2 regions of the Limnobacter sp. UBA7229 genome follow, and region 2 is predicted to be linked to the other one. Evidence: predicted binding sites of a transcription regulator. Region 2 holds the regulator's gene; the other holds the start of a gene.
The links. Region 2 encodes NrdR, which represses ribonucleotide reductase genes. Its sites were predicted from a motif close to CACNANATNTNGTG; they were not measured.
Positions count from the first base shown of each region.

Region 1: a site for NrdR is predicted at 2,857-2,870, ahead of B4C79_RS10160 (ribonucleoside-diphosphate reductase subunit alpha). Genes of this name have one in related genera too.

Region 1 covers NZ_DKTN01000017.1:101,981-109,234, reverse strand. Annotated here, with positions in the region: gene ffh (signal recognition particle protein) at 1-965, opposite strand, end outside; gene B4C79_RS10175 (cytochrome C assembly family protein) at 1,013-1,852, shown strand; gene B4C79_RS10170 (PP0621 family protein) at 1,852-2,109, shown strand; gene ampD (1,6-anhydro-N-acetylmuramyl-L-alanine amidase AmpD) at 2,146-2,709, shown strand; gene B4C79_RS10160 (ribonucleoside-diphosphate reductase subunit alpha) at 2,937-5,873, shown strand; gene B4C79_RS10155 (ribonucleotide-diphosphate reductase subunit beta) at 5,992-7,200, shown strand.
Region 2 covers NZ_DKTN01000020.1:55,513-80,221, reverse strand. Annotated here, with positions in the region: gene B4C79_RS11185 (UbiD family decarboxylase) at 1-173, opposite strand, end outside; gene B4C79_RS11180 (lytic transglycosylase domain-containing protein) at 591-1,451, shown strand; gene B4C79_RS11175 (aminotransferase class I/II-fold pyridoxal phosphate-dependent enzyme) at 1,455-2,630, opposite strand; gene B4C79_RS11170 (NADP-dependent malic enzyme) at 2,754-5,069, shown strand; gene B4C79_RS11165 (patatin-like phospholipase family protein) at 5,155-6,357, shown strand; gene B4C79_RS11160 (chorismate-binding protein) at 6,416-8,209, shown strand; gene B4C79_RS11155 (putative Na+/H+ antiporter) at 8,240-9,499, shown strand; gene mgtE (magnesium transporter) at 9,521-11,017, shown strand; gene B4C79_RS11145 (TIGR04283 family arsenosugar biosynthesis glycosyltransferase) at 11,032-12,384, shown strand; gene B4C79_RS11140 (DUF3047 domain-containing protein) at 12,406-13,158, shown strand; gene B4C79_RS11135 (riboflavin synthase) at 13,149-13,778, opposite strand; gene ribD (bifunctional diaminohydroxyphosphoribosylaminopyrimidine deaminase/5-amino-6-(5-phosphoribosylamino)uracil reductase RibD) at 13,787-14,920, opposite strand; gene nrdR (transcriptional regulator NrdR) at 14,946-15,458, opposite strand; gene glyA (serine hydroxymethyltransferase) at 15,477-16,721, opposite strand; gene B4C79_RS11115 (histidine phosphatase family protein) at 16,775-17,500, opposite strand; gene tyrS (tyrosine--tRNA ligase) at 17,497-18,768, opposite strand; gene B4C79_RS11105 (peptidoglycan DD-metalloendopeptidase family protein) at 19,050-20,285, shown strand; gene B4C79_RS11100 (anhydro-N-acetylmuramic acid kinase) at 20,289-21,407, shown strand; gene B4C79_RS11095 (sensor histidine kinase) at 21,427-23,235, opposite strand; gene B4C79_RS11090 (response regulator transcription factor) at 23,281-23,952, opposite strand; gene fabR (HTH-type transcriptional repressor FabR) at 24,270-24,709, shown strand, end outside.

The sequences.
Region 1 (7,254 bases), on a different contig from region 2:
TTTTTCGCCAGTTTTTCGGCTTCGTGTTGGTCAATGCCTTTTTTGGCTTCTTCCACCAAGGAAACAATGTCGCCCATGCCTAGAATTCGGCCCGCCACGCGGTCTGGGTGGAATTTCTCAAAGCCGGTTAGCTTTTCACCCACACCCATGAATTTAATGGGCTTGCCTGTAATTTGGCGCACGGAAAGGGCGGCACCGCCTCGCGCATCACCGTCCATCTTGGTCAGTACCACGCCGGTCAGGGGCAGGGCCTCGTTGAAGGCCTTGGCGGTGTTGGCCGCATCCTGACCCAACATGGCGTCAATCACAAACAGGGTTTCAGTCGGGTTCACCGCTGCATGCAAAGCCTTGATTTCATTCATCATGGCTTCGTCTATGCCCAAGCGGCCCGCCGTGTCCAGAATCAGCACATCAAAAAACTGGCGTTTGGCGTGGTTCAGGGCGGCCAGGGCAATGTCAACCGGCTTTTGAGTGATGTCGGAAGGAAAGAACTCGGCGCCAGCTTGCGCGCTGACTGTTTTCAGCTGCTCGATCGCCGCAGGGCGGTACACGTCGGCTGAAACGGTCAGCACTTTCTTTTTCAGGTTGTCTTTTAAATACTTGGCCAGCTTACCTGTGGTGGTTGTTTTACCGGCACCTTGCAAACCCGCCATCAAAATCACCACGGGGGGCTGGGCCGCCAGGTTGATTTCTTCTGTTTTCTCGCCAATCAGCTTGATCAACTGTTTGTGAACAATGCCCACCAAGGCTTGGCCGGGGGTGAGGCTGTTCAGCACTTCCTCGCCCAGCGCCTGTTCTTTCACCTGGTTGATGAACTCTTTCACCACCGGTAGGGCCACGTCGGCCTCCAGAAGCGCCAAGCGAACTTCCCGCAACATTTCCTGCGTGTTGGCCTCGGTGATGCGGGCTTCGCCTTTGATATTTTTGACAACGCGCGTTAGGCGATCGGAGAGGTTTTCAAACATCGTGTGGTGCCCCTGACTCGTGCTATGAATCGAGTAAACTGATTGGTATGAACAACACAATATTGTACGCGCTCGCAGTGCCCCTGCTGTCCGCCTCGGGTGGATTGGCGGCGCTGAACGTTTTCGGCAAGTGGTCTGCACCCGCCGCGTTAAACCGCGCGCTGGTTGCTTTGGCCTTGACGGTCTCGGGTTATTTATTGGGCACCTTGTTGTTTCAATCCGATGGCATGCACTTCGGCTTTGTTCTGGGCCTGATGTGCGTGGCTTGGTTGGCCTCACTGGTGGCCTTTGTAGAAAGTTTTTTCAACCGTGTGCCGCTGCTTGAATTAATTGTGTTCCCGCTGTGCGCAGTTGTATTTTTGCTGCCCTTGTGGATGGGGGAAGATTCCGCCATTCGAATGGCAGGCGATCATCTGTTTCAATTGCATTTGTTGATCGCGCTGGCAGCCTACAGTTTGTTGGGTATTGCCGCCGCCCATGGCATCGTGATGGCGTTTCAGGAAAAAGCCTTGCACCAGCCTGTGGCCACCACCCAGGAAAACCGGATGGTGCGGGAGCGGTTGCTGGATCAATTGCCCTCTTTGCTTACCATGGAATCGATTCTGTTCCGGCAGCTTTGGGCTGGCTTTGTGTTGTTGTCGCTTACCCTGATCACCGGCTTTCTGTTTTCCGAAGAATGGAGCGGTAGCAGCTGGCGCTTTGATCACAAAACCCTGTTTGCCATCATTTCATGGTGTTCATTTGCAGTGCTTCTGGGCGGGCGTGTGGTATTTGGCTGGCGCGGAAAAGTAGCCCTGCGTTGGTGTTTGGGCAGCTATGCAGTATTGGTGTTGGCTTATTTTGGTACCCAGTTTGTGCTGGAGTTTATTTTGAAAAGGGCAGTTTGATGGGTCGTATTCTGTTTTTCCTGGGCCTGGCGTTGGTGGCCTGGATTCTTTTCAAAAGCTGGCAGCGCAAACAATTGGGTGAAAAGCCCGGTGTAGACGTTAAACAAAAAGGCAATCTTGGCCGTAAAACCCAAGAAGAGATCATGCCTTGCCAACACTGCGGTGCCTACAGCCCCATGTCTGAAGGTGTGATGATGCAGGGGCGCTTCTACTGCGGCATGGAGCACGCCAAGGCGGCCGGAGAGAAAGTTCGCTAAGTTTTGAAGTGCATTGACCTTTAGAAGGGGCACGCCATGTGGCTGGACGAAGGCTGGATTGAAGAAGACTGGGTGCACCGCCTGCAAAGCCCCAATCAGGATGCACGCCCCATGGGCACTGTAGTGGATACCCTGGTTGTTCACTGCATCAGCCTGCCCGAGCGGGGACGAGACCCCGCGTTAATCACTGACCTGTTTTTGAATCGACTCGATTGTCATGCGCATGTTTCATTTGGCGAGTTGATTGGCCTGCATGTTTCTTCGCATTTTCTGATTGATCGAGACGGATCGATTACCCAATTTGTATCCTGCGAAAAACGGGCCTGGCATGCTGGAATTTCAGCCGCAATGGACCGTAGCAATTTCAATCATTTTTCAATTGGTGTTGAATTGCTGGGCGATATTTATACCCCATTCGAGCAGGCTCAATATGCCAGCCTGAGGCGTCTTGCTTTGGAGTTACAAGCACGTTATCCACTGAGATATGCCATGGCGCACAGCGAGATAGCACCCACTCGGAAAACTGATCCGGGACCCTTCTTCGACTGGAAAGGTCTTCGTAAATCAAACACCTACGAACTTCAGATTGACGGCCTTTGAAAGGCCGTTTTTTTGTTGCACTGCGGTTATCCCAAGCTTGTCCACAACTTGTTCACAGGGGATAACTGTGTGCACAAGTTGGGGATAAGAAAGTGTTTGCCAAATTGTGTTTCGACCACTACAATTAGTTCCAAGCCACATACAAAACACAAGATATAGTGGTTGCCGGTTGTGCTCCACTACAAAAACAAACCCTCAAGAACACGTATATTCCAGGAGAAAGATGCATGCTAACTAGCCATGGACCCTCAGATTTGGCGAGCAATTTGGCAACTGATGCGCCCTTGTCCACCTCTAAGCCTGCAGGTGCAGCGCCCGTGGTTGACAGCGCGTACTCAAACTACAAAATTATTCGCCGAAATGGTGCCGTGGTTGGTTTTGAGCCCAGCAAAATTGCCGTGGCCATGACCAAAGCATTTTTGGCAGTGAATGGCGGTCAGGGTGCAGCCTCCGCGCGCATTCGCGAACTGGTTGAGCAGATGACTGGCAGCGTGGTGAACGCACTGGTGCGTCGCCAGCCTTCCGGCGGCATTTTCCACATCGAAGACATTCAAGACCAGGTTGAACTGGCCCTGATGCGCTCCGGCGAAGCCGAAGTGGCGCGTGCCTATGTGCTGTATCGCGAACGCCGCGCGCAAGAACGTGCTGCCAAGCAGGTGGAACAAGCTGAGCAGCATGCCCTGAATGTGATCGACGGCGACATCAAGCGCCCACTGGATGTAGAAGCACTGAAAGCGTTGATTGAGAGTGCTGCGGTTGGCCTGAATGAAATTGACGTTGCGCACCTTCAGAAAGAAACCCTGAAGAACCTGTATGACGGCGTGAAAATCGATGAGGTGTTCAAGTCGGCAATTCTGGCCTCTCGCGCCATGATCGAGAATGAACCCAGCTACACACTGGTTACTTCCCGCCTGTTGCTGCACACCATTCGCCGTGAAATTATTGGCCGCGAAATTGCGCAAGACGAAATGGCGCAGGTGTACCCTGAGTACTTCCCCCAGTTCATCAAGAAAGGCATTGCCGCTGGCCTGCTCGATAATCGCCTGGCCCAGTTTGACATGAAGAAGTTGGGCGCAGCCCTGAAGTACGAACGCGATTTGCAGTTCGATTACCTGGGTCTGCAAACTTTGTACGACCGCTACTTCCTGCACGTGGAAGGCACCCGCATTGAAATGCCACAGGCGTTTTACATGCGCGTGGCCATGGGTCTGGCCTTAAACGAAGTGGACCGTGAAGCACGCGCCATTGAATTCTATGAAGTGTTGTCCACATTCGACTTCATGAGCTCTACGCCCACATTGTTCAACAGCGGCACCATTCGTTCGCAGTTGTCTTCTTGCTACCTCACCACCATTGGCGACGATCTGGACGACATTTACGAAGGCATCAAGGAAAACGCATTGCTTTCCAAGTTTGCTGGCGGCCTGGGCAACGACTGGACCCCCGTGCGTGCATTGGGCAGCCACATCAAGGGCACCAACGGCAAATCACAAGGTGTGGTGCCATTCCTGAAAGTGGTGAACGACACGGCTGTTGCTGTTAACCAGGGTGGCAAGCGCAAAGGCGCGGTGTGTGCCTACCTGGAAACATGGCACCTGGACATTGAAGAATTCCTGGAACTGCGCAAGAACACTGGCGATGATCGCCGCCGCACCCACGACATGAACACCGCGAACTGGATTCCCGACCTGTTCATGAAGCGTGTGATGGAAGGCGGTAACTGGACCCTGTTCAGCCCATCCGACTGCCCCGATCTGCACGACCTGTACGGCAAAGCCTTCGAGAAAGCCTATGTGGGCTACGAAGAAAAAGCCGCGCGTGGCGATTTGAAATTGTTCAAAACCGTGGAAGCAGCCAAGCTGTGGAGAAAAATTCTCTCCATGCTGTTTGAAACCGGCCACCCCTGGATTACGTTCAAAGACCCTTGCAACATTCGCAGCCCCCAGCAACACGTGGGCGTGGTGCACTCATCCAACCTGTGTACAGAAATTACCCTGAACACCAACGAGAACGAAATTGCGGTGTGTAACCTGGGTTCTGTGAACCTGACGCGCCACCTGAAGCCTGCCGACAACGGCGAGCTGGTGCTGGACCACGAGAAGCTGCAGAAAACTGTGGGCGTGGCCATGCGCATGCTGGACAACGTGATCGACATCAACTACTACGCAGTGGCCAAGGCGCGCAATTCCAACCTGCGTCACCGCCCTGTGGGCATGGGCATGATGGGCTTTCAAGATGCGCTCCACATGATGCGCAAGCCCTATGCTTCACGCGATGCAGTTGAATTTGCCGACGAAAGCATGGAAGCCATTTGCTACTACGCTTACGAAGCTTCAACAGAGTTGGCTGCCGAGCGCGGTGCGTATAGCACCTTCAAGGGTTCGCTGTGGGACAAGGGCATCATGCCTTTGGATTCGCTCAAGCTACTGGAAGAAGAGCGTGGCGGTTACGTGGAAGTGGATACAAGCAGCCGCATGGATTGGGACGCACTGCGCGCTCGCATCAAGAAGCACGGCATGCGCAACTCCAACTGCGTGGCCATTGCGCCCACTGCAACCATTTCCAACATCATTGGTGTGGCCGCTTCCATTGAACCGACATTCCAGAACCTGTATGTGAAGTCGAACCTTTCAGGTGAATTCACCATCGTGAATGAACACTTGGTGCGCGACTTGAAGCGCCTGGGCATTTGGGACGAAGTGATGATTTCTGACCTGAAGTATTTTGATGGTTCAGTGATGAAGATTGACCGTATTCCGGAAGACCTGAAGCGCCTGTACGCCACTGCGTTTGAAATGGACCCACGCTGGCTGGTTGAAGCTGCAGCCCGTCGCCAGAAATGGATTGACCAAGGCCAAAGCTTGAACATTTATATGGCTGGCGTCAGCGGCAAGCGTTTGGATGACACGTACAAACTGGCCTGGATTCGCGGTTTGAAAACAACCTACTACCTGCGCACCATTGGTGCCACACACGCCGAGAAATCAACTTTGGCCGGTGGTGAGTTGAATTCCGTGAATGCGGAAGGTGGTGCGTCTGCCGCGTTTACATCGGCCCCGGCCACTGGCCTGGTGCCCAACCTGCCTGAGCAAGAAATTGAAGGCAAGGTGTGCACCATGCGCCCAGGCGATGCAGGCTTCGACGAGTGCGAGGCTTGCCAGTAAGTTTTTTGAATAAAAGACCAGCGATTTGTGCAAGTTACCAAGACTTGCCCAAGTGAATAAAAATGAACATAATGACACTGTGACTTTATACAGTGTATTAGTTAAGGAGTTAGAAAATATGCTGTCTTGGGACGATGAGTTTGATGCAGCCATGGGCAAAACAGCAACTGCTGCCAAGCCCCCCGTGCAAATGCCGCCTGCCATGGGGTCTGTGGCCTCGGGTTTTGCTGCGCCTGCAGCCAGCCAAGGTTTGTATCAGCAAGCTGCGCGCCCTGTGGTGCAGCAGCCTGCCGCTGAAGGTGCAAAGGCTGGCCGTGTAAACGCTGCCGACAAGCGCGTAATTAACGGTACAACCGACGTGAACCAGCTTGTGCCCTTCAAGTACAAGTGGGCTTGGGAAAAGTACCTGAGCCAGTGCGCCAACCACTGGATGCCACAAGAAATCAACATGGATCGCGACATTGCGCTTTGGAAAGACCCCAACGGTTTGACTGAAGACGAGCGCCTGATCGTGAAGCGTAACCTGGGCTTTTTTGTAACAGCCGATTCACTGGCTGCCAACAACATTGTGCTGGGTACCTACCGCCACATTACAGCGCCCGAGTGCCGCCAGTTTTTGCTGCGCCAGGCGTTTGATGAAGCCATTCACACCCACGCTTACCAGTACATCGTAGAAAGCCTGGGTATTCCTGAAGCGGAAACATTCAACGCGTACAACGAAATTTCCTGCATCAAGGCCAAAGACGATTTCTTGCTGCCGTTCATTGATGTGTTGACTGACCCCTCATTCAAAACCGGCACGCTTGAAGCAGACCAAACACTGCTGAAGAGCTTGATCGCCTTTGCCTGCATCATGGAAGGCATGTTCTTCTACGTGGGCTTTGTGCAAATTCTGGCGCTGGGCCGCCAGAACAAAATGATTGGTGCTGCCGAGCAGTTCCAGTACATTTTGCGCGACGAATCTGCACACTGCACATTCGGTATCGACCTGATCAACACCGTGAAACTGGAAAACCCACACCTTTGGACCCCGGAATTCAAGGAAGAGATCAAGGCCATGTTCCGCAAGGCTGTTGAACTTGAACACGCGTATGCCGTAGACACCATGCCACGCGGCGTGTTGGGCTTGAATTCTGCCCAGTTTATGGAATACATGAAGTTTATTTGCAACCGCCGTTCCAACCAGATTGGCTTGGGCACCTTGTACGAAGGCGCAAGCAACCCATTCCCATGGATGAGCGAAATGATGGACTTGAAGAAAGAAACCAACTTCTTTGAGCGCCGTGTGACGGAGTACCAAACTGGCGGTGCGTTGAGCTGGGATTAATTTTTCAGTTGCAAGCCGTGATGTAAAAGAAAGCAGCCTTCGGGCTGCTTTTTT
Region 2 (24,709 bases):
CGGTGTTTGTAGCCTTCGGGCGCGTCAAACAACAAAGCCGGGCCTTCGGCGCGCAGCACTTTGTCGCAAAGGTGGGTCATTTCCAGAATTGGACTGACCGATTCGGGTACTCGCTGAAGTTCACCTTCTTTGTAGAGTAAATCGATGAAGTCTCGAAGGTTCTTGTATCGCATTGTGAAAAAAACTGCCTGTTTGTGGTCCGAAAGGAACAGTTAACAAGAAATTACAACCCACACCTAGAGGGCTTTTTCAAGCCCCCCAAAAGCGCATAACGCCTAGCGATGGGGGTAAGTTCTTGTTTTGAGTAGAAAGACTCTACCAGATTTTGCATTGACCCCTGCCCGGGTTGACCCTAGAATCCGGTCAGCTTTGTGACAGGTATCACCTAAGTCACACAAACGCAGTTGGAGGGTGAAACTTGAGGGAACTCAAGTCAGCCTAACTTCATCTTAAGAGTGCTTTAACCATGCAGTACTTGTGGTCGTTGGTTAAAGCAGAACGTTCTGCCTCACGGACAAAATGGAGGCAGATGCACCGCTGAGTCAAACAATGCAGGGTTAAGCCTGCGTTTGCGTAGCAGAGGAGGTTGCATGAAGCAGTACGAAACCGTTCTGAGCGTGAATGGCCAGCAGGTCCAGTCTCAGAATTTACTTCAATCTTTGAAACATGCCGTCACAGGTCTCGGTGTGGCAACGTCAGTTCTGGTAGCTGGTGCAGTGGCAATTCTGCTGTCCAACGCTGAACTTCGCAGTCAGGTGTTTTTCTCTGCCCCCGTGCAGGCAATTTTCGCCACTGAAATCGACTTGCTCAGCACTGGCCTTGCAGCCGGTGGTGCTGAGGTGGTTAACAACACAAGCAAGGCTTCGGGCACCCCGTCGGGTTCCAAAAACCTGATGCCTGTGAAGTTCAATTCGATTGATTCGAGCAAACCGCTGACAGCAGGCCAACGTCAAATTACGTCGTATTTGGCAAAGCGCTACAGCGTATCGCCCGAGGCAGTGGAGTCTATTGTTCGTTTGGCCTACAAGGTTGGCAAGGAAGAGAAAGTAGAGCCCACCCTGATCCTCGCGATTGTGGGTATCGAGTCCTCTTACAATCCATTTGCGGCAAGTCCGGTGGGTGCGCGCGGTTTGATGCAGGTGATGCCCAAAATTCACAAAGACAAGTTTGAGGCTTTGTCGCCGGGCGACTGGTCACCCCTGAATCCTGAAATGAACATGCGTGTTGGTGCGAAAATCATTCGCGAATACACCCGCCGTACTGGTTCTGTTCATGCGGGTCTTCGCTGGTATGTTGGCGCAGCCATTCACGGTAATGATGGTGGCTATCCCGGCAAAGTGTTGGCCCTGAAATCCCGAATTGATTCGGCGTATCAACAAGGCAGCTTGGTTGCCTCTCGAGAAAACAACCAAAAAGTATCTGCCGTGTCTGTGGCTGGTTCGGAAGGCTAAACGTTAGGGCAACTGGCGATTGTTGAAAAGTCGTATCCGTTCGATGGCAGTTTCCAGATTGTCCATCGAATTGGCATACGAGAACCGCATCATTTCGCTTCCCCGGAATTCGGAAAAGTCCTTGCCGGGGACAGCACACACCAAAGCCTGTTCCAGCAATTCCCTGCAGTAGCGCTCACTGTCATAAGGCGATTTGGCGTACACATAAAATGCGGAGTCAGGTGTCGAGTGTAACTCGATGCCTGCTTTGGGAAGTGCGGTCACCACAAAGTCTCTTCTAACCTTGAATACCTGTCGCCTCTCTTCGCAAATGGCCAGCGTTTCCGGCGTAAAGCAGGCCAACGCCGCCCATTGCGCGGGTGTGTTGGGGCATATGCTCAGGTTCTGGGCAAACCGTTCAATGGCTGGTAGCAGGGTGTCAGGTACCACCATCCACCCAAGGCGTAAGCCTGTCATGCCAAAGTATTTTGAGAAGCTGTTGATGACCACCACGGGTATTTGTTCGCTGGGTGCTCCAGTTACTTGAAGCACACTTTGGGCGGGGTGGTCGTAGCACAGCGACTGGTAAATTTCGTCAACAATCACAAAACCACCCTGAGTGCTTACGCCTTGAGCAATTTCCTGCATGGTTCGAGCACCAAGTTGGGTGCCGGTGGGGTTGTTGGGCGAGGCCAAAAGTACACCTGCTGTGTGTGGCGTCCATTGTTTGTACAAATCAGCCCAACTGGGCTGAAAGTTCAGTGCCTCCTGGGTTTGTACAAAATCAGGAATACCACCCGCCATTTGCACAAAAGTTTTGTTGCAGGGGTAGCCAGGGTCGGTTAACAGCACCTTGTCGGTGGGGTTGATCAGGGCCAGGCAGGCATACATCAGTGCGGCAGATGCACCTGAGGTGATCACGATTTGGTGGGCTGGCACGTGAACCTGAAAATTCGTTTGATAATACAGGCTGATGGCTTCACGCAACTCTGGCAAGCCCAGCGCCGCTGTGTATCGGGTTTTGTGTGCTGAAACAGCTTGGATCAATGCCTGCTCCACAGGCTCGGGCATCGGAAAATCGGGTTCACCGATCGACAGATGAATCACTGGCTTTCCCTGCGCCTGCAGGGCATCTGCTGCTTTGACCAGTTCCATGACATGGAAGGGTTGAACGAGATTGCCAAGGCTGGACTGCTTCAATTCTTCACCATTGTTAGTGAGTGGCGCCAACAAGTTGCGCGATTTGTGGAAACCCCTAGGGACAGCTTCACTGGCTGAGCCTATAATTTTCGGTTCTGTTGTTCACCTCAAAGAGAAGATTATATGGCTCAACCAATGGATCAGCGCTTCAGGCAGGCCGCCCTTGAATATCATGAATTTCCAAAGCCTGGGAAATTGCAGATTTCGGCGACAAAAAGCCTTGTCAACCAGCGTGACCTGGCATTGGCCTATTCTCCCGGTGTTGCAGCAGCCTGCGAAGAAATCGAGGCAGACCCCCTCAATGCGGTGCGTTACACCGCCAAGGCAAACCTGGTGGGTGTGGTTACCAACGGTACAGCAGTGCTCGGTTTGGGCAACATCGGCCCCTTGGCTGCCAAACCCGTGATGGAAGGCAAGGCTGTGCTGTTCAAGAAGTTTGCCGGTATTGATGTGTTCGACATTGAAATCAACGAGAACGACCCCGACAAGCTGATCGAGATCATTGCATCGCTGGAGCCCACATTCGGCGGCATCAACCTTGAAGACATCAAGGCACCAGACTGTTTCAAGGTTGAGCGTGCCTTGCGCGGGCGCATGAATATTCCTGTATTTCACGATGACCAGCACGGCACTGCGATTGTAGTGGGCGCAGCCATTTTGAATGGTCTTGAAGTAATCGGTAAAAAACTGGATGAAGTGAAGTTTGTGGTGTCTGGCGCAGGTGCTGCGGCCCTGGCCTGCCTCGAGTTGCTCGTCGAGTTGGGCCTTCCGCGCAAGAATGTGTGGGTCACCGACATTGATGGTGTGGTTTACAAAGGCCGCACCACCAACATGGACCCTGACAAAGATTTGTTTGCACAGCAAACGGATGCGCGTGTGTTGGCTGACGTGATCAAAGACGCAGATGTGTTTTTGGGTTTGTCAGCGGGCGGCGTCTTGAAGCAAGACATGGTGCGTGCCATGGCGGCCAAACCCCTGATTTTGGCCTTGGCCAACCCCACACCGGAAATTTTGCCCGAGCAGGTGAAGGAAGTCCGCGACGATGCCATTATGTGTACGGGTCGCACCGACTACCCGAACCAGGTGAACAACGTGCTGTGCTTCCCCTTTATTTTCAGGGGAGCGCTCGATGTGGGCGCAACCACCATTACCAAAGAAATGGAAATCGCGGCAGTTCGAGCTGTCGCCGAACTGGCTCGCAAAGAACAATCAGATGTAGTCGCCTCCGCTTATCGCACCCAAAACCTGAGTTTTGGTCCCGAGTACCTGATTCCGAAGCCTTTCGATCCCCGCTTGATTGTGCACATTGCACCCGCTGTGGCCAAAGCAGCCATGGAAAGCGGAGTGGCCACGCGCCCAATCGCCGATTTGGAAGCTTACAAGGATCAGTTACAGCAGTTTGTGTATCACTCTGGCACGTTCATGAAGCCAATTTTTGCGGTGGCCAAACGTTGTGTGGCCGAAACACCGCAAACCTCCCGCATTGTATTTGCAGAAGGCGAAGATGAGCGTGTGATGCGTGCGGTGCAAGTGGTGGTCGATGAAGCAATAGCCAAGCCAATCATGATTGGTCGCCCTGCTGTAATTGAACGCCGCCTGGAGCGGTTTGGCCTGCGCATTAAGCCCGGTGTTGATTTTGAGTTGATCAACCCTGAGTACGATGAGCGATACAAAGACTACTGGCGCATGTACCACGACTTGACCAAGCGCAAGGGTGTCACAGAGGCCTACGCGAAAATTGAAATGCGTCGCCGCCACACTCTGATTGGCTCCATGATGATTCACAAAGGCAATGCGGACGGCATGATCTGCGGAACCTTTGGTACCCACTCCTTGCATTTGCACTATGTGGACCAGGTACTGGGTCGCCGCGCAGGCTGCAACACATACGGTGCCATGAACGGCCTTATGTTGACCAACCGCCAGGTGTTTTTGGTAGACACCCATGTGAATTACGATCCCACAGCCGAGCAAATTGCTGAAATCACCTTGATGGCTGCCGAGGAAATGCTGCGCTTGGGTGTGCAGCCCAAAGCTGCATTGTTGTCGCACTCCAACTTCGGTTCAAGCAACCAGCCTTCCGCCGTGAAGATGCGTGAGGCGCTTCAAATTCTTCGCAACATTGCACCCTGGCTGGAAGTTGATGGCGAAATGCACGGTGATTGCGCCATTGATGAGCAGGTGCGTAATACCATTTTCTCGGGTTCCACCTTGACTGGTGAAGCCAATTTGCTCGTGTGTCCAAATATTGACGCAGCCAATATTTCATACAACCTGCTAAAGTCGGCGGCTGGCAACGGCATTGCCGTGGGGCCAATTTTGTTGGGCTCCGACAAACCGGTTCACATCTTGACTGCTTCCGCCACAGTGCGTCGTATTGTCAACATGACTGCACTGGCTGTTCTTGATGCAAATTCAGAGCGGGTTAGTTCGCTTTAAAGTAGCGTTTTAAAACAACAAATGGGCGTGCAAGACACGCCTGTTTTTGTTTTAACTTATTCGAAATGTGTCGCACAATGGTTTCATGAGCGATCAAGACACATTTCACACTGAAGAGCACGATGACATCACCGGACTGGTATTGTCAGGCGGTGGCGCACGGGCTGCCTATCAGGTGGGTGTGCTGCATCAGCTAGCCAAGTGGTTTGAGCAAGAAAACAAGCGCGAATTCGATTTTCCGTTCAAAATTTTGTGCGGCACTTCAGCCGGTGCAATCAATGCAGCGGCCCTGGCCTGTGCGGGGCGCAATTTTTATCAGTCCACCGATCGCATGCTCAAGGTTTGGGAGAACTTCAGTTCCGATCAAGTATTCCGCTCTGATTCCCTGGGCATTATTCGCACCGGTGCGCGTTGGTTGTCGGCGCTTTCAATTGGTTGGATGCTGCGCAAGCGCCCCAAGTGCTTGCTCGATAATTCTCCGCTGTCATACCTGCTTCATCAGTTGTTGCATTTCCGAAGACTGGACGAGGCGCTTGAGAACGGCACAATTCACGCTTTGGCGGTGACTGCTTCCAGCTACAGTTCAGGCCGTAGCGTGACCTTCTTTCAAACCCAGAAAGTGATCGAGAGCTGGGCCAGAACGCAAAGGGTGGCATTGCCTGACCGTATTACAGTCGAGCACTTGTTGGCCTCTGCAGCAATTCCTTTTGTCTTTCCCGCGGTGAAGCTGAACATTGAAGGGCAAATGGAGCACTTTGGCGATGGTTCTATTCGCCAACTGGCCCCAATTAGCCCAGCAATTCATTTGGGTGCAAACCGAGTGATGGTGATTGGTTCCAGTCAATCGGACAAAGACCACACCCAGCGTGTTGAAATTCAAAATGCATATCCCAGTTTGGCTCAAATTGCGGGCCATGCCATGGCTTCCATTTTTCTGGACAGTTTGTCGGTCGACATTGAGCGTTTAAGCCGGGTGAACAAAACCCTGGGCTTGTTGCCTCCCGAGATGGCCACGAAAACCACATTGAAACCGATTGAGCTGTTGGTGATTTCACCCTCAGAACGGATTGACGAAATTGCGGCACGTCACACGCAAGATCTGCCCCGACCCGTGCGTACCCTGTTGTCCGCATTGGGAGCCACGGAGGCCAGTGGTTCGTCTTTGGCCAGTTATTTGCTGTTTGAGGCCAATTACACCCGCGAGTTGATTCGAATGGGTATCGCCGACACGATTGCCAAGAAAGATGCAGTGTACGAGTTCTTCCATCTGGGTCAGTCAGGCCGCTGAGTTCCGCGCCAAGCCGCGTTACAATTAGCGCTTCGAGGCAGTTCAGGCGTTTTCCCCCATGCATTCACCTTTGGTTTCTGCTGCTTGGCATGCCAGGATGACCCAGGCCGAGGGTGACGACGGTCTTTGTGTCGCGCACGGCAAACCGGTTCGGGTGCTCAGTACCTTCGATGCAAACGAAGTACGCGGCATGATTGAGCAGGCCCACGAGTGGTCCAAACAGGGTTTGTATGTGGTGGGTGGCCTAAGCTATGAAGCTGCTCCGGTTTTCGATGCAGCTTTGCCGGTTTGCATGCCACACAATTTCCCATTGCTCGAGTTTCATGCTTTTGAACCGAACCAGGTGAGCGTGCTGGGCAAATCGCAGTTGCAGCAATTGCCCTCGGCGTCCAAATTCATGCCTTGGCTGGATCAACAAACGGCTCAGCGTTATCAAGAAACCTACAAGCAGGTGAGGCAGGCCATTGAGGCGGGCGAGTTCTATCAAATCAATCTGACCACACGGCTTAAGGCAGCCAATCCGCGACTGGATGCATGGGCTGTTTTCCAGCATCTCTACGCAAGCCAGTCTGCACCCCAAAGTTTTTTTCTGCGCGGCAGCGTGTTCAACGCAATCAGTTTGTCGCCCGAGCTGTTTTTTCGGTGGGACGGCAATGAGCTGCAAACCGCACCCATGAAGGGGACCCGAAGGCCTGTGCTGGGTGGTCTGGATGTACTGAGTGACAGTGAAAAAGACCGTGCCGAGAATGTGATGATTGTTGACTTGTTGCGAAACGACATGGCCAAGGTCTGCCAGCCAAAGTCAGTTCAAGTACGCTCCCTGTTCGATGTCATGCATCTGCCCACTGTCGATCAAATGACCTCCAGTATTTCTGGGCGAACTTTGCCGGGTACTACTTTGCTGGATTTGTTTGAGGCTCTTTTTCCTTGTGGCAGTGTGACGGGTGCGCCCAAATCGCAGGCCATGTTGCGTATCGCGCAATGGGAACAAGCGCCCCGAAAATTGTATTGCGGGGCGCTTGGTGTGCTGAGCCCGGGTGGTGGGGTTCAATTCAACGTACCGATTCGTACTGTCATAGAACAGGCAGATGAACTGGAGTACGGTGTGGGCAGCGGTATCACCTGGTATTCCACCGCAAGCGATGAGAAAAAAGAGTGGTGGCAAAAAACTACCTTTCTACGTGAGGCCACTTGCGACTTTCAGGTGCTTGAAACTTTGCGCCTGGAGAATGGGAAGTGGATTCATCTGGACGATCATCTGGAGAGAATGGAAGGCGCAGCCAAGCAGTTTTCTTTTTTATTCGATGAGCAACGGGTTCGATTGAACCTGGATGCAGTGGCGCACAAACATACTCATGGCGTTTTCCGTGCACGTTGTTTGCTGGATGCTTGCGGGGACACGCGAATTGAACTGCATGAACTGGAACAGGATTTGACTCCCGTGCTGCTTCGTTTGGCCGATTCAGCCATGCAAGGCAAGCCCGAGTTTGTGCTTCACAAAACCACGTACCGACCTGAGTATGAGTATTTTCAGAATCAGGCGAATGGTGCTTTTGATGTTCTACTTTTCAATTCGCAAGGTTTGTTGACTGAAACCTGCCGCTGCAATGTGGTGTTGAAAATTGATGGCGAGTGGTTAACACCACAAATTTGCGAAAGCGCCGGTACTTATTTGTTGCCCGGGGTGTTGCGTGCCCGCCTTTTAAGGGAAAATACGATTCGGCAAACCACGCTGAATGTGCAAGACTTGCAACGCGCTGAAGAAGTGTGGCTGATCAATAGTTTGCGAGGCTGGGTGCCTGTGGCGAAAGTGGTTGATGCACACGACAAGGTGTTTTTTTCTGCCAACTAAAAACAAACAATAAACAAAAAGGGAAGTGAGATGAACCCGACCACCATTGAACTGATTGGCGCGATTCTTTTTGCGATTGCTGTCATTCACACCTTTTCAACCAAATACTTTGAGCGCCTGGCGCACTCGCAGCCAAATCATTCGGGCTTGTGGCATTTGCTGGGTGAAGTGGAGGCCGTGTTTGGCTTTTGGGCCATGGTGCTGGTTGTGTTCATGTTTTTCATCATTGGTCAAACCAGCGCAATTGAATACGTAGACACGCGCAATTACACCGAACCTTTATTCGTATTTGCGATTATGGTGATTGCGGCCAGCAAGCCAATCCTGGTGCTGGCTGGTCGCATTGTGCGCGTGGTGGCTTCTGTCATTCCAATTGACAGGCAAGTGGCTTACTTTTTTACCACTTTGTCCATCGTACCGTTGTTGGGCTCGTTCATCACTGAGCCTGCAGCCATGACACTGGCGGCCTTTTTACTGCGCGACCGGTTTTACACGCAAGGTATCAGCAACAAATTGATGTACGGCACTCTCGGTGTGCTGTTTGTCAATATTTCAATTGGTGGCACCTTAACGCCCTTTGCTGCACCGCCTGTGTTGATGGTGGCGGCCAAATGGGGCTTTGACATGCAATACATGTTGACCATGTTCGGCTGGAAAGCCGCGATTGCTGTGTTTGTGAATGCGACGGTACTCACCTTCTTGTTCGCCAAAGAACTGACCGCCATGAAAAAGCCTGCCGAAAACGGTCCCAAAGAAGACATGCCTGTGTGGGTTATTGCTACTCACCTGTTGTTTCTGGTGGGTGTTGTGGTGTTTGCCCACCATGCAGCGATGTTCATGGGCTTGTTCCTGTTCTTCCTCGGATATACAACTGCTTACAGCCGCTATCAAGACAAGCTGATTTTGAAAGAAGGGTTGATGGTTGCATTCTTTCTGGCTGGTTTGGTGGTATTGGGTGGCATGCAGGCCTGGTGGTTACAAGACACTTTGAAGGGCATGAGCCCCACAGCGTTGTATTACGGAGCCACTGCGTTGACGGCAATTACAGACAACGCAGCCTTGACTTACCTTGGCTCACTGGTTGAAGGTGTGGATGATCAGTTCAAATATGCTTTGGTGGCTGGTGCTGTAACCGGGGGTGGTTTAACCGTGATTGCAAATGCGCCCAACCCGGCTGGTTTTGCCATTTTGCAAAAGTATTTCAACGACGGCTCAATCAATGCGGGCAAGTTGTTTTTGGCTGCACTCGGGCCTACGCTGGTGGCTGTGGTGGCTTTCCAGTTTTTGTAATTGACTTTCAGGGCGATTGGTTTGAGCGAACAAAACATCGATTACCACGATCAAGAGCCAGCCATTGAGCTGCCTCACGATCTCGATGATGCGCAACGGGCGTTGGCCGAAGTGCAGGCCTTGTTGCGCAAACAAAAAGTGATCGAGAGTGTTGTTCACAACCAGCAAACCACGGTCAATCCCGAGCGGCAAAGTTTGGTTGAGGAACTGGTGCACCGCCAGCACCTGACCGAGCTGGGTAACAAGCTTTATTTGCTTCACCCGGCCGACGTAGCCTATGTGCTTGAAAGTCTGCCCCAAGAAGAGCGGATGCTGGTTTGGGGTTTGGTGCGCTCCGATCGGGACGGTGACATTCTTCTTGAGCTGAGTGATGCGGTTCGAGAAAGCCTGATTAAATCGATGGACAGCGAAGAATTGTTCGCTGCCACGGAATCGCTTGATGCCGATGAAATTGCGGAATTGGCTCCTGACTTGCCACGCGATGTGGTGGAAAAGCTGGCCAGCAGTTTGAGCCTAGAGGAGCGCGAGCAACTGCGCGCCGCCATGAGTTACCCCGAAGACACCGTGGGTGCGCGCATGGACTTCGACATGGTGACCATTCGAGACGATGTGACACTGGAAGTGGTGTTGCGTTACCTGCGCCGGTTCGACGAGCTGCCAGATCAAACTGATCAAGTGTTTGTGGTGGATCGTGTGGATCATTTCAAGGGCAGTTTGCCTTTGGACCGTTTGTTGGTCAATGAACCAGAAACCCTTGTGAGTGAGGTCATGAGCCGCGAAGTGCTGATGTTGTCGGCACTGGATGATGCCTATGAGGCTGCGCAGGCTTTTGAGCGTTATGATCTGGTGTCCGCTCCCGTGCTCGACCCATCTGGCAAGTTGATTGGTCGCCTCACCGTGAACGAAGTGGTGGATGTGATTCGCGAAGAAAGCGAAGCAGATTTGCTGTCCAGTGCGGGTTTGCGTGAAGAAGAAGACTTGTTCGCCTCGGTGTGGGAGTCTGCGAAAAACCGTTGGCTGTGGTTGGGTTTAAACCTGTGTACCGCTTTCTTTGCAAGCCGTGTCATCGACACTTTCGAGGGCACAATTGCCAAAGTGGTCGCCTTGGCCACACTCATGCCAATTGTGGCGGGCATTGCCGGTAATTCCGGCAATCAAACCATGACCTTGATGATCCGTTCCCTGGCCTTGGGCCAAGTCACTGCAGCCAACTTCAAACTGTTGTTGAAAAAAGAACTGGCGATTGCCGGGTTAAATGGTTTGGTGTGGGGCAGCGTGGCTGGCCTGGCCGCGTGGGGTTTGTATTTCGGATCGCCGAATGCGGTTATGCTAGGGTTATTGATGACCCTGGCGGTGATGCTTAATTTGCTTGTTGCTGCGTTAATTGGCGTGCTCGTGCCTTTAGGCCTTGAGAAAATGGGTCGGGATCCCGCCATGGGGTCTTCGGTGCTACTCACATTTACCACCGACAGCATGGGCTTTTTCATTTTCCTGGGGCTGGCCTCCCTGTTCTTTTAGAGCGGCGTCTGTTCATGCCCTCCATTTCTATTGTCATGCCGGTGTACAACGAGGTTCCGGCGCCTGGTGATGATTCCTTTTTGTTTCGAATTCAAGCGCTGCTTCAATTGCTTCGGCATGGTGACGAGTTGTTGATGGTAGACGGCGGCTCTACTGACCTGAGTTGGCCAGTTTTACAAACTTTGGCCGAACATCCGCAAGTGCTTGCCATTCAAGGCAACAAGGGGCGGGCGCAACAAATGAACGCGGGTGCAGAAAAAGCCCGTGGGGAAGTACTGCTTTTTTTGCATGCAGACACAGTGTTGACCAAGGCGGCTTGGCAGGCATTGTTGTTCAAGTTGGATGCAAGCGTTTGGGGCCGGTTCAATGTGTGTATTGATGGCAAAAGTGCATGGTTGCCTGTGGTGGCCTGGTTCATGAATCATCGGTCAAGGCTGACTAAAATTGGTACAGGCGATCAGGCTTTGTTTGTTGGTCGCAAGTTATTCGATCAGGTTGGAGGTTTTCCAGAACAGCCCCTGATGGAAGACGTTGAGCTGTGCAAGCGCTTAAAGCGAGTAGCACCACAAAAATTTGTGGCAGTTGCTTCCCCGGTATTTACGTCGGGGCGTCGATGGGACGTGAACGGCGCTTGGGCAACGATTGTGTTGATGTGGCGCTTTCGGTTTTTATATTGGCGCGGAGTGTCCGCAGATACGTTGGCAAGGCTTTATGCGGACACCCGGCAAAAGTTGCCTGTCACTGTGGCCGTGTTTGCCAAGTACCCACATGCTGGGCGGGTGAAAACAAGGTTGATCCCCATGCTGGGTGCTGAGCAATGCGCGGTGTTTGCCCGATATTTGTTGTTGACTACCTTGGACAAGTTACAGGGCGTGAATGTGGCGCTGTGGACCGATGGCGGTACTCCCGAAGAGTGGGCCACCTTGCTGAAGGGCAGGGCCATTCAATGTTACGTTCAACCAGAAGGGCACTTGGGCGTACGAATGCAAACTGCGGTTGAAACCCACCTGAACAGCAGTGAACTTGTGGTGCTTCTTGGGCCCGACGCAGTTGAATTTACGGTGCGGCATTTGCGTGAACTGATCGATACTGCCCGGCAACAGGGACTGGCTTTTGTACCCGCACACGATGGTGGGTACGTGGCCTTGGCTTGCAACCGCATTGTTCCTGAAATTTTTTCTGAACTGATAGAGTGGGGCACTGCCCGTGTGGCGGAGCAAACCCGTGCAGCCTTGCAGCACAAGCGTTTGCAGGCTGCGTGGTTACCACCGCAACTGGACATTGATGAGCCCGCTGACTTGGGGCAGGCGATTGAATCGGGTTGTGTACCTGTTGATTGGCCTGTACGTTACTCAAGTATCGATTAAAAAGGTGTTGAAGGGTTTCGTATGCGCAGTTTTGTGTTGATGACGGGTGTTTTTAAAGCAGCTTTGTTATTCGGTGTAGCAGGTATATCAAGTGGTGCTCTGGCCCAGGGCGCCAGCGTGCTAAAGCCATGGCCTGCAGACCCTGCTGCCGGAATTCCTGCGCCATGGAAAGCGCAGTACCACCCTGACATTGCGGCGCAAACCCAATTCAAGCTGTTGAAGCAGGGCAATCAAACTGTGTTGCAGGCCGAGGCTGACATGGCTTACGGCACGCTGGTGTATGCCTTTGCCAAACCCACGGTTTTGAACACTTTGACCTGGCAGTGGCAAATATTGACTCAACCCACCAAGGCGAATTTGCAAACCAAGGCTGGCGACGACGCGGGTGCGAAGGTGTGTGCCTTTATTCAAATTGATGAAGGAAAACTGGGTTTGGGCACCCGCCTTGCATTGGCTGCGGCGCGCACTGTCTCGGGCGAGCGTTTGCCCGCGGCCACCCTTTGTTATGTGTGGGGCTCGCCAGGTGAAAAAGTGGGCCAAGTGTTTGACAACCCCTACACCGACCGTGTGAGAAATATTGTTGTGCGTGATGCGGCTAGCGCCGTGGAGTTGATTTCGGAACGAAGGGATTTGCAGGCCGATGCCCGCAAAGCCTTTGGCAAAGAACTGCCGGAAGGCCCTGTGATGTTCACGGGTATTGCGCTTGGGGCTGATTCTGACAATACAAAATCCAAGGCCGAGGCATTGTTTGGCAGTGTGCAGGCTCAGCCCTGATTCAAATTCATTGTTTTTACGATTCGCTCGCAGTACCTGGCGATCTGGTCAATCTCCAGATTGACCGGGTTGCCTGCTTTCAAATGTTTCAATGTGGTCATCTGCACCGTGTGTGGAATCAGGTTGATGTGAATGTCGCATTCGCCTGAATCATGGTCATCTACCTTATTGACTGTCAGGCTGACTCCATTCACAGTAACCGAGCCCTTGTAGGCAAAGAAAGGCGACAGGGTTTTCGGTGCCCGAATTTGCAGGTGCCAGCTTTCACCCACCGGTTCGAATTCCGTCACGCTGCCTAGCCCGTCAACATGTCCGCTCACCAAGTGGCCGCCAACGCGATCCGACAAACGCATGGCTTTTTCGAGATTCACTTCACCGGGTTTGTTCAAGCCCACGGTTTTCGACAAACTTTCCTGCGATACATCCACGTGAAAGGTTTGGGCTTGCATGGCCACCACAGTCATGCAGGCACCTTGGATGGCGATGCTGTCACCCAGTTTTACGTCAGAGAAATCAAGCGTTGGGGCATGCACTGCGAGGCGTACGCCAGCATAGGCAGAATTCTGAAGGGGGTCTACAGATTTGATTTGACCGATTGATTCAATAATTCCGGTGAACATGGGGGCTACTACTCCTGGTTATTTTGAACCCACGTAATTCGCAGGTCTTGTCCAATTTGCTCAAATGAATGAATAGCCCAGCTTGCATAGGCGGGCAGGATTTCTAGTTCGGGCAGGCGGAACAGGCCCTGGCCTGGTCCCAAAAAACGTGGGGCAATGTACTGCACAATTTCATCCACCACACCGGCTTGCAGAAACGAACCATTGAGCCCAAAACCAGCCTCAAGGTGCAATTCATTGATACCTCGCTGTGCCAGTTCTTGTAACAGGCGCAGCAAATCCGTTTTTACTTTGCCTGCATGCAAACCTGCCGCCACTGGGGCCACGTTCAAAGCCTCAATATTTGCGGCGTTGGGGTGTGTAAGAAGCCAAGCTGGCGTTTGTGGTTCAGTGTGCGCAATCAGCACGCGCCCGGTTTGTAACAGGCGAGCATCGGGTGAAATTTCCAGCTTGCTGTCCACGATCACTTTCAGCGGTTGGCGTTCGGTGTCAATACCACGCACATTCAGTTGTGGGTTATCGGCTTTTACGGTGCCAATGCCACTGAGCACCGCACAGGCTTGCGCACGCAGGTGGTGGCCATGCAGCCGGGCTGCCTCGCCGGTGATCCACTGGCTTGCCCCATTGTTCAGCGCGCTGATACCGTCGGCGCTGCTGGCAACTTTCAAGCGCACCCAGGGGCGTTGGCGTTCCATGCGACTGAAAAAACCACGGTTAATCCAGCGCGCCTCTTCAACAAGTACACCGTGCGAAGTTTCAATGCCGGCTGCTTGCAAAATGGCCATGCCTTTGCCTGCCACCAGCGGGTTGGGGTCAAGAACCGCAGCCACCACCCGTTGAACGCCTGTGGCCACCAGCGCTTCCGCACAGGGGCCGGTGCGCCCATGGTGGGCGCAGGGTTCCAGGGTTACATAGGCGGTGCTGCCTGTCAGGGAGACACCGCGAGCCCTGGAGTCGGCAATGGCTTGCACTTCCGCATGGCCTTCACCTGCCTTGGCATGAAAGCCCTCCGCAATCGCCACGCCATCGCGCACAAACACACAACCCACGCGCGGGTTCGGCGTGGTGCTGTATTGGCCTTTCCAGGCCAGGTTCAGCGCATGCCGCATCCAGTATTCGTCGGTGGGTGAAAAGGTGGCCATGGCTTCAGTGACTTCACAGTTACTTTTAGACGCCTTTTTTGGCGGGGGTACGGGTTTTGGGTTTGCTGGCGTGGGTTGCGTTCTCCGCCGGTGCGGTGAGGTGTGCAATTTCCTCCGAGAAACTTTGCAAGTCTTCAAAGCTTTTGTAGACCGATGCGAAACGAATGTAGGCCACGGTATCGAGTTGTTTGAGTTGTTGCATCACCAACTCACCCAAAAACTTCGTGTCCACTTCTCGGGCAGCACTCACCAGCAGTTTTTCTTCAATGCTTGAAATGGCGTCATCAATGGCCTCGGCGCGAACCGGGCGTTTGCGCAAGGCAAGCATCAAACTGCCGCGAAGTTTGTCTCTGGAAAATTCGACGCGTGAGCCGTCTTTCTTGACGATCGCGGGCAAAAACAGTTCGGCCCGCTCGTAGGTCGTGAAGCGTTTGCCGCAGCCGCTGCACTGCCTGCGGCGTCGAATCGCGTCGCCTTCTTCAGACGTGCGCGAATCGACTACCTGGGTGTCGGCGTTGCCACAGAAGGGGCATTTCATAACGCCGCGGCCCCTTGCTTACTTGTAAACAGGGAATTGGCTGGTCAATTCCTTGACCTTGGCACGGACTGTGGCTAGTGTGGCTTCGTCTTCCGGGTTTTCAAGGACGTCGGCAATCAAGTGACCTACCGCGCGGGCCTGCTCTTCCTTGAAGCCACGTGTGGTCATGGCTGGGCTGCCCAAGCGAATACCGCTGGTAACAAATGGCTTTTCCGGGTCGTTCGGAATCGCGTTTTTGTTCACGGTAATGTGTGCATTGCCCAAAGCTGCTTCTGCGGCCTTGCCTGTAATGCCCTTGGCGCGCAGGTCAACCAGCATCACGTGGCTTTCAGTGCGGCCAGACACGATGCGCAGGCCACGCTCAACCAGCGTTTCCGCCAAGGCTTTGGCATTCAACACCACTTGCTGCTGGTATTCCTTGAATGACGGTTGCAGGGCTTCGTGGAAAGCCACGGCCTTGCCTGCAATCACGTGCATCAAGGGGCCACCCTGAATACCAGGGAAAATTGCGCTGTTGATCTTCTTGGCCAGTTCTTCTTTCATCAAAATGATGCCACCGCGTGGGCCGCGCAGCGATTTGTGTGTGGTCGATGTGCACACATCCGCATGCGGAACAGGGTTGGGATATACACCTGCGGCAATCAGGCCGGCGTAGTGGGCCATGTCCACCATGAAGTAGGCGCCTACTTCCTTGGCAATTTTCGCAAAGCGCTCGAAGTCGATGCGCAGGGCATAGGCGGATGCACCGGCGATGATGATTTTTGGTTTGTGTTCACGGGCCAAAGCTTCAACCTGATCGTAATCAATGGCTTCTTCTTTGTTCAGTCCATACGAAACGACGTTGAACCACTTGCCCGACATGTTCAATGGCATGCCGTGGGTGAGGTGACCGCCTTCAGCCAGCGACAAGCCCATGATGGTGTCGCCAGGTTGCAGCAAGGCAAAAAACACGGCCTGGTTGGCCTGCGAGCCAGAATTGGGCTGCACGTTGGCTGCTTCCGCGCCAAACAGTTTTTTCAGGCGTTCAATGGCCAGGTCTTCAACCACGTCTACGTGTTCGCAACCGCCGTAGTAGCGCTTGCCGGGGTAGCCTTCGGCGTATTTGTTGGTCAGCTGTGAACCCTGGGCTTCCATCACGGCTGGGCTGGCGTAGTTTTCAGACGCGATCAACTCAATGTGGTCTTCCTGGCGAGTGGTTTCCTGCTGCATGGCAGTCCACAATTCTGGGTCGGTTTGGGCGATGCCCTTTTGGCGTTCAAACATAACGATTTCCGGAAAGGATTGGGTTCAAGACAAGCCCAACATTCTAAATGATTTCAAGCGATTCGACCATCGACTTCGTCCATGTTTTGGCCGGGTTTGTCGTTGTTCAGGTGCCCCAGCCAGGCCCACAAAACAACATGTTTGTTTCCCTGCGGGTCAATGTCGATCACATTGAGCGCGCAATTGTGCAGTTGCCACTCGCGCTGCTTTTGCAGTAGCTCGCCAGTGCAGTGCCTGTAGATACAATCGAGTACACCACCATGGGCCACCAGCAAGATTGTTTTGCCCGCGTGGGCGCTGCCAATGTGCTCGAACGTTCCCACCACGCGGCTGTAAAACTGAAACAGGCTTTCCCCGCCTTGCAAGGGGGCTTCAGGCACCCGGTTTCTAAGGCCCGCGAATTCTTCTGGGCTCTTGGCTTGCATTTCATCGCCTGTCAGGCCTGACAGATGGCCGTAATCACGCTCCCGAAGACCCGCATTCAACTGCATGGCGGGTGTTCTGGCGCCGTGAATGGTATTTGCCGTGGCGCGCGCCCGAATTAGGTCGCTGCTGATGCACTCATCGTAAAGCGACACTCCCTGCGTTTCCAGGGAGGCGAAGTATTTGCGAAGCAATTGAGCCTGCAAGAGTCCGTGCGCATTCAGGGCAATGTCGGTGTGACCCTGAAACCGCTTCTCCTTGTTCCAGTCGGTTTCGCCATGGCGCACCAGTATGAAGCGCGACCCTGCCGGTTTTTTGCTGACAATTGCACCAAAATCAAGAGCTTGGCTGTTCAATTCAGGTGCACCTTGGCGAAGCGGCGTTTGCCCACCTGAATCACATAACTGCCTTTGCCCAAGCGTGAGGCCTTATCGGATACTTTTTCGCCATCAATTTTTACGCCGCCTTGCTGAATGTTGCGGTTGGCGTCGCTGCTGCTTTCGCAGAGGTTTGCAGCTTTCAGAATCCAGGCCAAACCAGCGTCCGAATCGCCCTCCGGCAAGTTAAGGCTCACTTCAGGCATGTCCTCGGGCAGTACACCCTGCTTGAAACGTGCTTCGAATTCGGTCAGTGCGTCGACGGCGGCCTGAGTGCTGTGGAAGCGCGCAACCAACTCTTGGGCCAGTGCAACCTTGGTGTTGCGCGGGTTCTCGCCATTGGCGCAAGCCTGTTTCAGGGTTTCAATATCAGCCAGTGATTTGAAGCTGAGCAGGGTATACCAGTTCCACATCAGTTCATCTGAAATTGACATCACCTTGCCAAACATATTGGAAGGTGTCTCGGTTACGCCGATGTAGTTGTTCTTGGACTTCGACATTTTGTCCACGCCATCGGTGCCTACCAACAGCGGCATGGTCAAGATGCACTGCGCACTTTGGCCGTTTTGTTTTTGCAGCTCGCGACCCATCAGCAAGTTGAATTTCTGGTCGGTGCCACCCAGCTCCAAATCGCTTTCCAATGCCACCGAATCGTAGCCCTGCAACAGTGGGTACAAAAACTCATGTACGGCGATCGGCGTGCCAGATTGATATCGTTTGGTGAAATCGTCGCGCTCGAGCATGCGGGCCACTGTATAGCTGCTGGCCAGGCGGATCATGCCGTCTGCACCCAGGGGCATCAGCCATTTGCTGTTGAACTCGATTGCAGTACGTTGCGGATCCAGGATTTTAACAGCCTGCTCATGATAGGTTTTTGCGTTTTCCTGAACCTGTTCCTTGGTTAACGGTGGGCGGGTGCTGTTGCGACCCGAAGGATCGCCGATCATGGACGTGAAATCGCCAATCAAAAAGATGACTTGATGGCCCAGATCTTGCAATTGACGAAGCTTGTTGAGCACCACTGTGTGACCCAAATGAATGTCGGGTGCCGTGGGGTCCAAACCCAATTTGATGCGCAGGGGTTTGCCTGTTTTCTCGCTGTGGACTAATTTTTGAATCCATTCCGATTCAATCAACAGTTCTTCACAGCCACGCTTGGTCACTTCAAGGGCGTGCAGGACGGAATCAGATAAATTCTCAGTAATTTCCGTAATTTTGGGGGGCCTTCTATCAGGTGACTGGTTCATTTGGCAATCCTTTGTTACACTCTGGCAAACTTCAGTGTTGTATTTTTGAAAATAAAGCTGATTGTGGGCGATCGGCACGTGAAATTTCACACCTCTAAAACTAAAACATGATGCTTCAGAATTTATTAGAGCGAGCAATCGCCGCGTGGGGACAGGGCTTTTCTCTTACCAAGCGCTTTATTCAGTCGGGGTGGCAACATGCCGACTCCGCGCTTCCCCAATCCCACAATCACAGAAAGTGGGTCATTGTAGGGTTTTTTTCATTCCCTGTTCTTGGTGCAGTGGTTGCAATCGCGGGCTCTGTTCAAAATTCCCCGGTTGATTCAGCTCTTGGCAACCCCGATGTGGTTGTAGAGGCTGTTGAACTAAATCTGGCTGATCAGGGTGTCTACACCTTCGATCCATTGGTTGCCGAAGAAAGAATTCGCCGTGGCGATACCCTGGTGGGTTTACTCGAGCGCATGGGCGTGAATACCGCAGGCTTGGCCACTTTCCTCGGGCAAGACAAAACAGCACGTAATTTGGTAAATTTGCGTGCTGGTCGCGTGCTCACTGTTCAGCAAACTGCAGATGGTGACCTCCAATGGCTGCGCTACAAAAGCGGCATTGATGAGGACAGTCAAGAGTCGATCCTGATTCAAAAACGCAATGGTCAATTTGTCGCGAAGCTGGAATCTGTCAACTTTGAAAAGCAGATTGTGTTTCGCTCAGGGCGAATTGAGTCGTCTCTGTTTGCTGCTGCTGACAAGGCCGGAATGCCTGATTCAGTGGCCATTCAACTGACTGAAATTTTTGGTTCAGACATTGATTTTCACCGTGAACTGCAAAAAGGTGACGAGTTCAAGGTGGTTTATGAAGACCTGACACTTGAGGGGCGTTCTGCGCGCTCTGGTCGGGTGTTGGCAGTAGAGTTTGTGAATAACAACAAGCCGTACAAAGCATATTGGTTCGCACCCAGTGGTAATCGCAATGCTGGTTATTACAACGAGGAAGGTCGCAGTCTGAAAAAGTCTTTCCTGCGTTCGCCGCTCGCATTCTCCCGCATTTCCTCCGGTTTTACTCCGCGTCGTTTCCACCCCATTCAGCAACGCTGGAAAGCTCACAACGGAGTCGATTACGCGGCGCCCACCGGTACTCCAATCATGGCTACAGCCAGTGGCACCGTGAAGTTTTCGGGCTGGCAAAACGGGTATGGCAATTTTGTAGAAATCCAGCATCACAGCGGTTATAGCACGGCTTACGCTCACCTTTCACGTTTTGGCAAAGGCGTTAAGGTTGGCCAAAAAGTAGAGCAGGGCGATGTGATCGGGTATGTGGGTGCTACTGGCTGGGCAACCGGACCACACCTGCATTATGAATTCCGGGTCAACCGGGTTCCCAAAAACCCCCTGAGCATCACTGTGGCTCAGGCTGAACCACTGGATCGAAATGCATTCAGTGAATTCAAGCGGGTGCAGCTGGCGCTTGACCGCCGCATGGAGCTGGCCACTGCCCAACGTTTGGCACGTGCCCAGTAAGCCATGATCGCCTTGGGCGCCATGTCTGGCACCAGCACGGATGGTGTCGATGTAGCTGCGGTTCAAATTGATTCCAAAACTCAGGACATGCGGTTCCTTGGCGTGCTTAGCGCCGAGTTTCCGCCGGCTTTGAGGGAAACACTCCTGCTGCTGCAAGAAATCCCGCCTCGTTTTCCTTCCAGTTCCGATCCAATCGCGATTTTCTTGCAAGCCCGTAAAGATCTCACCGAGCTGTATGCCGGCACAGTCAATGAACTGTTGTCCTTTCTGGGACTAGAGCCTGGTGACGTGCGCGTGTTGGGTGCACATGGTCAAACCCTCCGGCACAGGCCCGATCTTGGGTACACCTATCAAATGCTGGACGGGGCCTTGCTGGCCTGTAGAACCGGGATTGATGTGGTGAATGACTTGCGTTCCAAAGATGTTGCACTAGGTGGCCAGGGAGCCCCGCTCGTTCCGGCTTTTCACCTTGCGTGGTTAAACGGCAAGGGCATTTATGACCAAACCGCCGTGGTGAATCTGGGTGGTTTTTCGAACCTGACTGTATTGAATGGCCAAGGGCAGGCGTTGACCGGTGGGGACTGCGGACCAGCCAACTGTTTAATGGACCTTTGGGCTCAGCGCGCTTTCAGCTTGCCGATGGACAGTGATGGTGAAATTGCTGCCATGGGCAGCCCGGACTATGCCTTGCTGGAGCGTTTTTGGACGCATCCTTTCTTTCACCAACCTTGGCCCAAGAGCACAGGCCGTGATGATTTCAGCGCGCAATGGTTTGAGACTTGCCTTGCAGACGCCACCGATCTTTCTTCTGAAGACATCATGGCAACCCTGCTGGCCTTGGCAGTAAGGGCAGTGAAGTCGTGTTTGCCCGTGTTGGTTGAGCAGGTGTACGTGTGCGGCGGCGGTGCAAAAAACAGCACCTTCATTCACCAGTTGCGCTGCGAATGCGCACCAGCGGATTTCTTGCCAATTGAAAACCTCGGTTTGCCTGCGCAGGCAGTCGAGGCTGCTGCTTTTGCCTGGCTTGGTGCGCAGTATGTGCAGGCTGCGCCTTGCAATTGCCCATCGGTGACTGGTGCAAGTCGGTCTACCATTCTGGGGGCCTTGCACTGCGCTCGGTAGCCCCACTCGTTTTCTCAGTTTAGTGGGTCAGTAACGATTTGCTGCCCAAGGTTTTGCCTTCGTTTTGAGAACTTTCGGTCGGCACATTGAACAGGGCCGAGGCCTTTTCCCGGGCCGGAAATAATTCAGAAATCACACCGAGGCTGATCTCGGCTTGGCCAGGAATCAAGGGAATTCGAATCATTTCACGACCAAATTCGACTTGCGGGTTGTTTTCCAGGCTTGCGTTGTAGATCAAAATGCAGCAGGGTTCAAAATCAAGCAGAGAACCCAACAGTTTCAATTGCTCAATTGCGTGCGTTTTTTGGGCTGAGTCGCCGGCATAAAGAATGTAAACAGGTGACATGCCTTTGCGCAAAGCATTGAGGTAGGCGCGATATGCGCCGTTCAGACTAAACTCGACTTTGTCAAATCCCTGAACCGGAAGTCGACGCTGAATTTCCAGTAAATGATCGTGGCTCATTGCCATGACTTGCGCTTCAAATGCAAGTTGAGGGTTGTAGGCTGGCCGCTTGCTGCGATGACTGATTTCGGCTTCTTCCGGCAATATGACTTCGAAGACAGAGCCTGCCAATTTGCCGTTGTAGTATCGGTTTCGACATTCGGTTTTGGCGAGTATCTGTTCGCTCAAATCCCGGACTATGCTGGAACCGTGCCCCCAGCCTTTGTTGTGTGCAGCGACTTTGTTGTTCTCAACGCCAGATCCGGTGTCTGCAATTTGAATGCATACCCGCCCCTTGCGTCTGCGCAGACCAACCACTACTCCACCTTTGTTGGTGTACTTGATCGCATTGTCAAGTCCGTTGCGGATTATCTTGGCCAAGGCCTCCTTGTTGCTCATGACCTTGATTTCGCTGGGCACATAACGAATCTGAAGTTCCTTCACATCGGCCAGCATTCTGTATTCTTCAATCAATGGGCCAAGAATGTCGTGAACTGCGGTTGGCATCATGGGGGCATAGTTGTCATCTTGCGGATATTTGATCGCACTTGCCAATTGATCAAAGAAGTCCTCCAGCATGTTTTTTAATGCTTTCTGAGCTGTTTGAATGTGTTGGTATCTGGCTGTGACTTCCGGGTCTTTTGAAATGGCTTTGCCCACACTGGCCAAAATACCTAAAGTGCTCAGGGGCTGACGTAGATCATGTCGAAAGTCTTTTAATACCCGGCGCCCCCGAAAAGCGAACTTCATGATGTCTTGATCAATTTTTGTTTGCCTGTCCAAGCCTTTTTTCGTGCGGGTTCGTGAAAAGTCCTGAAACACCATGTGAAAAACGCAGGTACCGAGCAAGACATAGAACAGAATCTTCACAATGCTGAAATCGATGACCAATGCGAGTTCAGTCGATGTGGAGGCATGAAACAGGCCGTTTATGATGCAGTACAGCAAACTGAAATACACAGCTTTGATCAGGGTAACTTTGGGCAGGTTGCTGTAGGTTTTGGTGATAGCCAGCAGGCAAATGGCCTGAACGCCGATGAACGCGGTGTACACCAAACCAGACGTGGTAAACATATCGGCAATTGCTGTAATGCAAGCAATCGAGAACGGGACCAGCGCAGAACGTTCAGCGGCCACGATGCCTCTTTTTCGCCCAAGAAAAGCGCTTCCAAAAAACAGAAACGATGCAGCCTGCAGGGCTGCATGAACTGGCGTGCCGTGTTGAAGTACTTGCTGTGTGTCGTGCCCCAGAATTACAAATCCAAGCAGTACCACACCAATGACAGCGGCGGCATTTTGCCGCTGATTGGGAAGGTGGTTTGCAAAGAACGGGTATAAGGCAATACCCAGCAATACGGCGAGCCCTGATAGTGAACTGTCTGTCATTTTATAGTTATATCAATAGCCGGCTTGTTGCCGGCTTTTTGGTTTCTATACCAAGGCTGAGGCATTGAGTCGCGGAATTTTGCGATAAAGACTGACGGCCTGGGTTCTGTTTTTCACATTCATACGTGTGAAAATTTCGCGCAAATGTGTTTTTATGGTTTCGGGTGACAAGTCGAGTTTGCGGGCAATTTCCTTGTTGGAAAGGCCCGAAGCCAGGAAGTGCATGACTTGTTGTTGTTTGTGGGTTAACTGAATGCCGTTGTTTTGACCCAGTCGCCCGGTGATGTGCTCGCCGTTGGTTTGGCGGTTTGACAGGGCGTTGGGGCGCCACTGAACCTGAACACCGGCGCGGGTGAGCGCTTCCAGCAATACTGCTGAAGTTTGCTCAAACCCTTCGGATTTTGACAGGGTCCAGGAGGGGGCATGCTGGTTGGGTACGATAGAATGAAGAAGTGTGTCATCGCCACTCATGATCAAGGTGGGCAGGTTGGCACTCATCAGGGCCAGCGTGTCGATCACATCTTGACCCTGGCAATCTGGCAAACGCAGATCGGTGATGACCAGCGCAGGCGAGTTTTTACTGAATAACTCTTTGGCGTGTGCAATGCTGGCTGCGCAGAGTATGTCTGCGTTGGTCGCCACGAATTCAACCAGGTCTTTGATGCCTGTTGCGAAAAGTGGGTGATCCTCAATAACCAGAATTTGGTTTGATGGCATGAATGTCTCCTCCCGAGGAAAAGCTAGTTGAAAAGGTGTCACCACATGTGAGCATATGAACATCTTTATTGGATTAACACTTTTTTCCAACCCTCTTTAGGGGGAGTTAACCGTCTTGGGTTCGTGCAGTCAATACGCAAAACCCGTAATTACAGTAATAATTCCTGAAGTGGCTTGGTTCTGTTAGTTCTTTTCATCGTGTTCAGGTCCTATTTCACGGGCTTGCAGGCTGTTAAGCTGTGAACAAGCTTCTTTTCATTACAATATCGGGGTAGGTCAGGAAGTTGACTAATCCAGTCTAGGCTCGAGCAAGAACCATGAGAACAAGATTAAGCGCCGCAACCAAGCCGGTGGACGAAACCCAGGCCAGGGTGCGGCGCAAAGAACAGACACGCCAAAATTTGATGCAGGCAGCGCTTACCCTTGTTGGAAACGGCAGCAGCTTTACTGCGTTGGGCATTCGGGAAATTACCCGAGAAGCCGGTGTGGTGCCGACCGCGTTTTACCGCCACTTTAAAACTACCGATGAACTGGGCCTGGCCTTGGTCGAGGATGGCGGCATTACCTTGCGTAGGTTGTTGCGAGAGGCTCGCCAGGCCAGCCTGCCAGGTGAGGACATGATTCGGCACTCGGTGAGTGTTTTTGTGACTTACCTGAAGCAACACCACCTGGAGTGGCGTTTTATCAGCTCGGAAAGGTCTGGCGGTTCGCAGTCCCTGCGCAATGCCATTCGCAATGAAATTGCACACTTCACCAA